3 regions of the Variovorax sp. 10N412 genome follow, and region 1 is predicted to be linked to each of the others. Evidence: predicted binding sites of a transcription regulator. Region 1 holds the regulator's gene; each other region holds the start of a gene.
What was found. Region 1 encodes sigma-54, which starts transcription at its own class of promoters, with help from an activator protein. Its sites were predicted from a motif close to TGGCANGNAANCTGCTTT; they were not measured.
Positions count from the first base shown of each region.

Region 2: a site for sigma-54 is predicted at 1,192-1,209, ahead of hmpA (NO-inducible flavohemoprotein). Genes of this name have one in related genera too.
Region 3: a site for sigma-54 is predicted at 1,214-1,231, ahead of AC1DJH_RS27565 (transglutaminase family protein). Genes of this name have one in related genera too.

Region 1 covers NZ_JBFTIO010000006.1:235,891-238,089, reverse strand. The annotation lists gene AC1DJH_RS16975 (phospholipase D family protein) at 1-145, opposite strand, end outside; gene rpoN (RNA polymerase factor sigma-54) at 156-1,769, opposite strand; gene lptB (LPS export ABC transporter ATP-binding protein) at 1,787-2,199, opposite strand, start outside.
Region 2 covers NZ_JBFTIO010000027.1:31,161-33,359, reverse strand. The annotation lists gene hmpA (NO-inducible flavohemoprotein) at 1-1,115, opposite strand, end outside; gene AC1DJH_RS32025 (hypothetical protein) at 1,614-2,199, opposite strand, start outside.
Region 3 covers NZ_JBFTIO010000017.1:43,379-45,577, reverse strand. The annotation lists gene AC1DJH_RS27565 (transglutaminase family protein) at 1-1,140, opposite strand, end outside; gene AC1DJH_RS27560 (DNA internalization-related competence protein ComEC/Rec2) at 1,281-2,199, shown strand, end outside.

The sequences.
Region 1 (2,199 bases):
TATCGGCCGACACGGCCATGGCCTTGACGGCGGGGCGCGGCGCCTCGTCGGGCAAGGTGGCGCAGCCGGCGAACAGCAGCACGGCCACCAAGGCGAAGAACCCGAGCCCCCGGCGCGACATCGGATGCTGGCGGCCAGGGCTCATGGTCGGCTTGCTACAGCGCCTTGCGCAGGTTGGCGGGCGCGATGCGCAGCGCCTCGCGGTACTTGGCCACGGTGCGGCGCGCGCACTCGATGCCCTGCTCTTTCAGCATCTCGGAAATCTGGCTGTCCGACAGCGGCTTCTTGATGCTTTCCGAGCTGACGAACTGCTTGATGAGCGCGCGCACCGCGGTGCTCGACGCATTGCCGCCGGTCTCGGTGCCCAGCGCCGAGCCGAAGAAGTACTTGAGCTCGACCGTGCCGAACGGCGTGGACATGTACTTGGCCGTGGTCACGCGCGAGATGGTCGACTCGTGCAGGCCCAGCTCGTCGGCAATCTCGCGCAGCACCAGCGGGCGCATCGCGAGCTCGCCGTGCACGAAGTAGCTCTTCTGCCGCTCGACGATGGCGTTGCTCACGCGCAGGATGGTGTCGAAGCGCTGCTGGATGTTCTTGATGAACCAGCGCGCCTCCTGCAGCCGCTGCGACAGCGCCTGGCTGCCCTCGCCCTTGTGCGCCTTGAGAGCGCCCGCGTAGATGTCGTGCACGCGCAGGCGCGGCATGACCTCCGGATTCAGCATGACGCGGAACTTGATGTTGGTGCCGCGGCCGGTCTTGGTGACGATCACGTCCGGCACCACGATGTTGCGCTCCACGTCCACGAAGCGCCGGCCCGGCTTGGGCTCCAGCCGCGCGATGATCTGCAGCGCCAGGCGCACCAACTCTTCGCTGGTGCGGGTGAGCGTGGCCAGGCGCTTGAAGTCGCGACGCGCCAAGAGTTCCATCGACTGCTTGCACACGGCCATGGCGGTCTTGCGGACCAGCTGTTCCTGCTCGGTCTCGTCCTGGCGGGCCAGCGCGCGCAGCTGGATGCCCAGGCATTCGCCCAGGTCGCGCGCGCCCACGCCCACGGGCTCCAGGCTCTGCAGCAGGCCGAGCGCCACCTGGAAGTGGTGCACGAGGTCGTCGAACTGGTCGTTGTCGTCGCCGGCCAGGCCCGAGGCCAGCGCGGGCAGCGAGTCTTCGAGGTAGCCGTCGTCGTTGAGCGACTCGATCAGGAAGCGCAGCGCGGCGCTGTCGTTCTCGTTCAGGCGCAGGCTCAGCGCCTGGCGGTGCAGGAACGACTGCAGCGACTCCTGGCTGCGCGCGAGCTCGGTGGCGTCGGCGCGCTCGTCGTCGCCCAGATTGTTCTGGCGCGCGGGGGCGTCGCTGCCCCACTCGCTGTCGTCGGGCGCGGCCATGTCGACGGTGCCGTCGCCTTCCCAGTCGGGCTCGCGCTCGGTGATTTCCGTGGCCGGGCCGTCGGAGTCGGCGGTGCTGGTCGTCGTCTCGGTGGAAGAAGGAGAGGTGCTGGCCGCCGGCGGCGCGAAGTCGCTTTCACCTTCGATGCCGTCGCCTCCATCGCCGCCGCCGTCATCGCGCGGGACCGGCGCATCGGCCGCGTCGAGCCCGAATTCCTCGCGCGCCGCCTCTTCCGCGGTGCGTTCGAGGAACGGGTTCTCGTCCAGCATCTGCTCGACCTCCTGGCTCAGTTCGAGCGTGGAGAGCTGCAGCAGCCGGATCGACTGTTGCAGCTGCGGCGTCAATGCCAGGTGCTGCGAGACGCGAAGGGACAGCCCTTGCTTCATGGAGAGCCCACCCGCCCTTACATCCGGAAGTGCTCGCCAAGGTAGACGCGTCGTACCTCGGCGTTGTCGACGATCTCCGAAGGCGTGCCTTGTGCCAGCACATGCCCGTCGCTGATGATGAACGCGTGGTCGCAGATGCCCAGCGTCTCACGCACGTTGTGGTCGGTGATGAGCACGCCGATGCCGCGTTCCTTCAGGAAACTGATGATCCGCTGGATCTCGATCACCGCGATCGGGTCGATGCCGGCGAAGGGCTCGTCCAGCAGGATGAAGCGCGGCTGCGTGGCCAGCGCGCGTGCAATCTCCACGCGGCGGCGCTCGCCGCCCGACAGCGCCAGCGCGGGCGAATCGCGCAGGTGATCGACCCGCAGGTCGGACAACAGTTCGGACAGGCGCTCCTCGATGTGCTGCCTGGACAGCGGCGCCATCT
Region 2 (2,199 bases), on a different contig from region 1:
CCGCGGCGCACCTGCTGCATGAAGAGCTTGGGCCCGAGGAAGTAGGCGTCGACGTCGCGCGTGTGCGCGGGCAGCCATGCGTTCAGCCGGTCCAGGTCGAGCCGGCCGACCGCATGCGGCGCGGGCGCAGATTTGTCGCTCACCTCGTCGTAGCAATAGAAGCGCTGCAGTCGCGGATGACGTGCTGCCGCCGCCTCGATCTGCTCGCGGAATGCGTGCACCTCGCCGTTGCGCGCGCAATGGATAAACACCACGTCGCGATCGGTGGCCAACGCCTGCTCCAGCATCGCCAGCGTCGGCGTGATGCCCACCCCGCCGCTGATGAGCACAACCGGTCGGTCGCTGTCCGCCAGCACGAACTCACCCGAGGGCGGCAGCAACTGCAGCGTGTCGCCCACCTGCACGCGCTCGTGCAGCCAGGTCGAGGCCACGCCGCCGGGCTCGCGCTTCACGCTGATGCGGTAGGTCTTGCCGTTGGGCGCGGCCGACAGCGAGTAGTTGCGCCGAATGTCCTTGCCGTCCACCCGCAGCAGCATGCCGATGTACTGGCCGGGCGCGAAATCCATCAGCGCGCCGCCATCGGCCGGCGCGAAGTGGAACGAGGTGATCTCGGCGCTCTCAGCCACCTTGCGCATCACCTCGAAATCGCGCGCGCCGCGCCAGCCGCCGGGTGCCGAGGCCTGCGCGTCGTACAGCTGTTTCTCGGCGCCGATCAGGATGTCGGCGAGCTGGCCGTAGGCCGCCGCCCAGGCGTCGATCACCTCGTCGGTCGCCACCTCGGCGCCCAGCACGTCGCGGATGGCGCGCAGCAGGCAGCCGCCGACGATCGGGTAATGCTCGGGCATCACCTGCAGCGCCACGTGCTTGTTGACGATCTGCGTCGCCAGCGGGCCCATTGCTTCCAGCCGGTCGATATTCTTCGCGTACATCAGTACGCCGTTGGCCAGCGCGCGCGGCTGGTCGCCTTTGGCTTGGTGGGTCTCGTTGAAGAAGGGGCGGACCTCGGGATGCTCGGCCAGCAGCATCTTGTAGAAATGGGTAGTCAGGGCCTCGCCGCCCTGCTCAAGCAGGGGTACGGTGGAAGCTACGATGGCGCGTTGGGCAGCAGTGATCATGGAAACCTCGGTGTGTGTCGTTGGATGAATGCTGATTGCTTCGCAACGGCCATGCCAGAAACTAAACTGTTTCAAATCAACAGCTTGCATGACACCAAGTCGAATTGACAGAGGCAATAAATCGAGTCAATTTGACAATTCGCTGTCGATGTGACACGTATCAGTTCAATGTTTTCGAGTCACCGGCCGGCACTACGCGAGCGATCGACAAGCCATACTGGCGCACGGAATCCTTTGAAGGATGCTTCGCGATGCCAACCCACGCATGGCTGTCCGTGCTTCTCGTCGGTACGATCCTGCGCTTGCCTGAGGTTGGGCGCCTGCGCACGACTTCTCTCCAAGGTGTATCGAGGGGCGCGCGACCGAAGCCCTCTTGCGACACGTCGGGCATTCAAACGAAGAGGCTGGGTGGCTGGTTGCCTGGGCGCTGCGGCGCGGCGGTTGAGCCAGCTCCACGGTGATGGTGTCTCGATCAGCCCACGCGGTCCGAGGACGCGCTCAGGACCGATCTCGCTGGCAGCGCCGCGCGCCGGGGTTACCAAGTTGCAGAAGTTGCTCAGCCACCAGCCAGCTCTGGCGTTCGTTGGTGCGCACGACCTCATCGACCACCAGATCGTAAGTCGCGCGGTCGCCGTCGATGGTGGCCTGACGCCGCATCGCCTCGAATTCGAAACGTCCGAGCTCATGCACCTCGAGCAACCGCCGCAGTCGCGCGGCATCGTCGAGGAGCCCGGCCGATCGCGCCGCCATCGGAACGCCACTGCCTGCAGGCCGCATGGACGCCCCCGCCCCGAACGGTCCCAACGCCTCGGCCCGCGCCAGAACCGCCGCGACAAGGGCGTACTGCTCGCCGAGGTGCCGCACAAACAGGTCCCGTATCGATGAGACGTCAGTGCCGCTCCACTTGGCTGCTGCATACAACTCGCACAGGTAGGTGGCGTGGGCCAGCAGCCGGTCGACCGTGACCAAGCTCCTGCGCCGCGCCTCTGACAGCAGTCCGAAGCGCGCATGCACCGGGACAGCAGACGCATCGCACGTGAAACCCTCGGCATCGAGCGCAGCCAGGAAGGGAAAGGCGTCGCGC
Region 3 (2,199 bases), on a different contig from region 1:
CTGGCCGAAATGCAGGAAGCCGCCGCTGCCGTATTCGGCGCGCAGCTTATGCACGAGTTCGGTGGCGTAGCCGCGCTTCGTGGGGCCGAGGGCGTCGGTGTTCCACTCGGGCGCGTCGCGGTCGCTGGTGGCCACGTAGGTGGGTTCGCCGCCCATGGTGAGGCGCACGTCGCCGGCCTTCAGGCGCGCATCGACTGCGTCGCCCAGGGCCAGCACTTCGGACCATTGCTCTTCGGTGTAGGGCTTGGTGACCCGCGGCGATTCGTAGATGCGCGTGACCTTCATCTCGTGGCCGAACTCGACCTCGGACTCGTCGACGCCGCCCTCGATGGGCGCGGCGCTCGACGGCGACGGCGTGCAGGCCAGCGGAATGTGGCCTTCGCCGGCCATCAGGCCCGAGGTGGCGTCCAGGCCGATCCAGCCGGCGCCCGGCAGGAACACCTCGCACCAGGCGTGCAGGTCGGTGAAGTCGACCGTGGTGCCGCTCGGGCCGTCGAGCGACTTCACGTCGGGCGTGAGCTGGATCAGGTAGCCCGAGACGAAGCGCGCGGCCAAGCCCATGTGGCGCAGCAACTGCACCAGCAGCCAGCCCGAGTCGCGGCACGAGCCGCTGCCGCTGGCGAGCGTTTCTTCCGGCGTCTGCACGCCGGGTTCCATGCGAATCAGGTAGTTGACGTCCTGCTGCACCTGCTGGTTGATGCCCACCAGGAAGTCGATGGTGCGCTGTTCCTTGCGGTCGACCTTGTCGAGGTAGGCCTCCAGCAGCGGTGTGACCGGGTCGGCCACGAGGTAGGGCGCGAGCTCTTCGGCCTGCGAGGCCGTGTACTTGAACGGGAAGTTCTCGGCCTGCGGCTCGAGGAAGAAGTCGAAGGGGTTGTAGACCGCCATCTCGACCACGAGGTCGACGGTGACCTTGAATTCGCGCGTTTTCTCGGGGAACACGAGCCGCGCCTGGTAGTTGGCGAACGGGTCCTGCATCCAGTTGACGAAGTGCTCGGCGGGTTCGACCCGCAGCGAGTACGAGATCACGTTGCTGCGGCAATGCGGCGCGGGACGCAGGCGCACGACCTGCGGGCCCAACTGCACCAGGCGGTCGTATTTGTAGTGAGTGACGTGGTGGAGAGCGGCGTGAATGGACATGCGTTTTTGTGTGCAGTACTGACAGATTGCATCGAAAAGATGTCTCTGGTGAGACGCATACTAGCCCAGATGCCAAGCAATTAACGCGCCATTGAGCGCGACCTGGGGAGGGTTTGCATCATGGGGATGGGGGGCTCGAGTTGACGTCGTTTCGCACGGCCGGCGGTGCTGTGGCCGGTGTTGCGCGCGGCGCAGGCACCTTCGCCGCACTGGGCGGCTCGCTGCTTGGCGCGGCCTTGCAGCTGCAGCAACCGACGCTGTGGCCGGCATGGCTTTATGCCGCATTGCTGCTGGCTGCCGTGGCTGGCCTCGCGTGGCGGCGCTTGCCGGCGCAACTGCTCGTGACGATCGCGCTCGTGTGCGGCGCCATGGCTGGCGCGGGCCTCGCGGGGTGGCGCGCCGTGGCCTATGCGCAGGGCGCGCTGCGTCCCGGACTCGAAGGGCGCGACCTGCAGGTGACCGGCGTCGTCGCGGAAATGCCTCAACGCAACGAGGCCGGCGCGCGATTCCGTCTGGACGTCGAATCCGCGCGCTGGGCCGACCGCACCGAAGGCACGCCGCCGCTCGTGCCCGACCGCATCGCGCTCGGCTGGTATGCCGAAGACCTCGCCGATGCGCCGCATGCCGGCGAGCGCTGGCGCTTCACGGTGCGGCTCAAGGCGCCGCACGGCAACCGCAACCCGCATGGCTTCGACGGCGAGCTGTGGATGTGGGAGCAAGGTCTGCATGCCAGCGGCTACGTGCGCACAGGTGCGCGCGACGCGGCCCCGGCCCTGCTGTCGACCACATGGCTGCGCCCGGTCGAGCGCGCACGGGAATCGGTGCGCGACGCCGTGTTCGCGCGGGTGCCCGACCGCGGCCAGGCGGGTGTGATCGCGGCCCTGGTCACCGGCGACCAGAGCGCCATCGACCGCGCGGGCTGGGACGTCTTTCGCGCGACGGGCGTGGCCCACCTGATGTCGATCTCGGGCCTTCACATCACCATGTTCGCCTGGCTTGCCGCGCACGTCGTCGGCTGGCTCTGGCGGCGCAGCACCCGGCTCATGCTGCGCGTGCCGG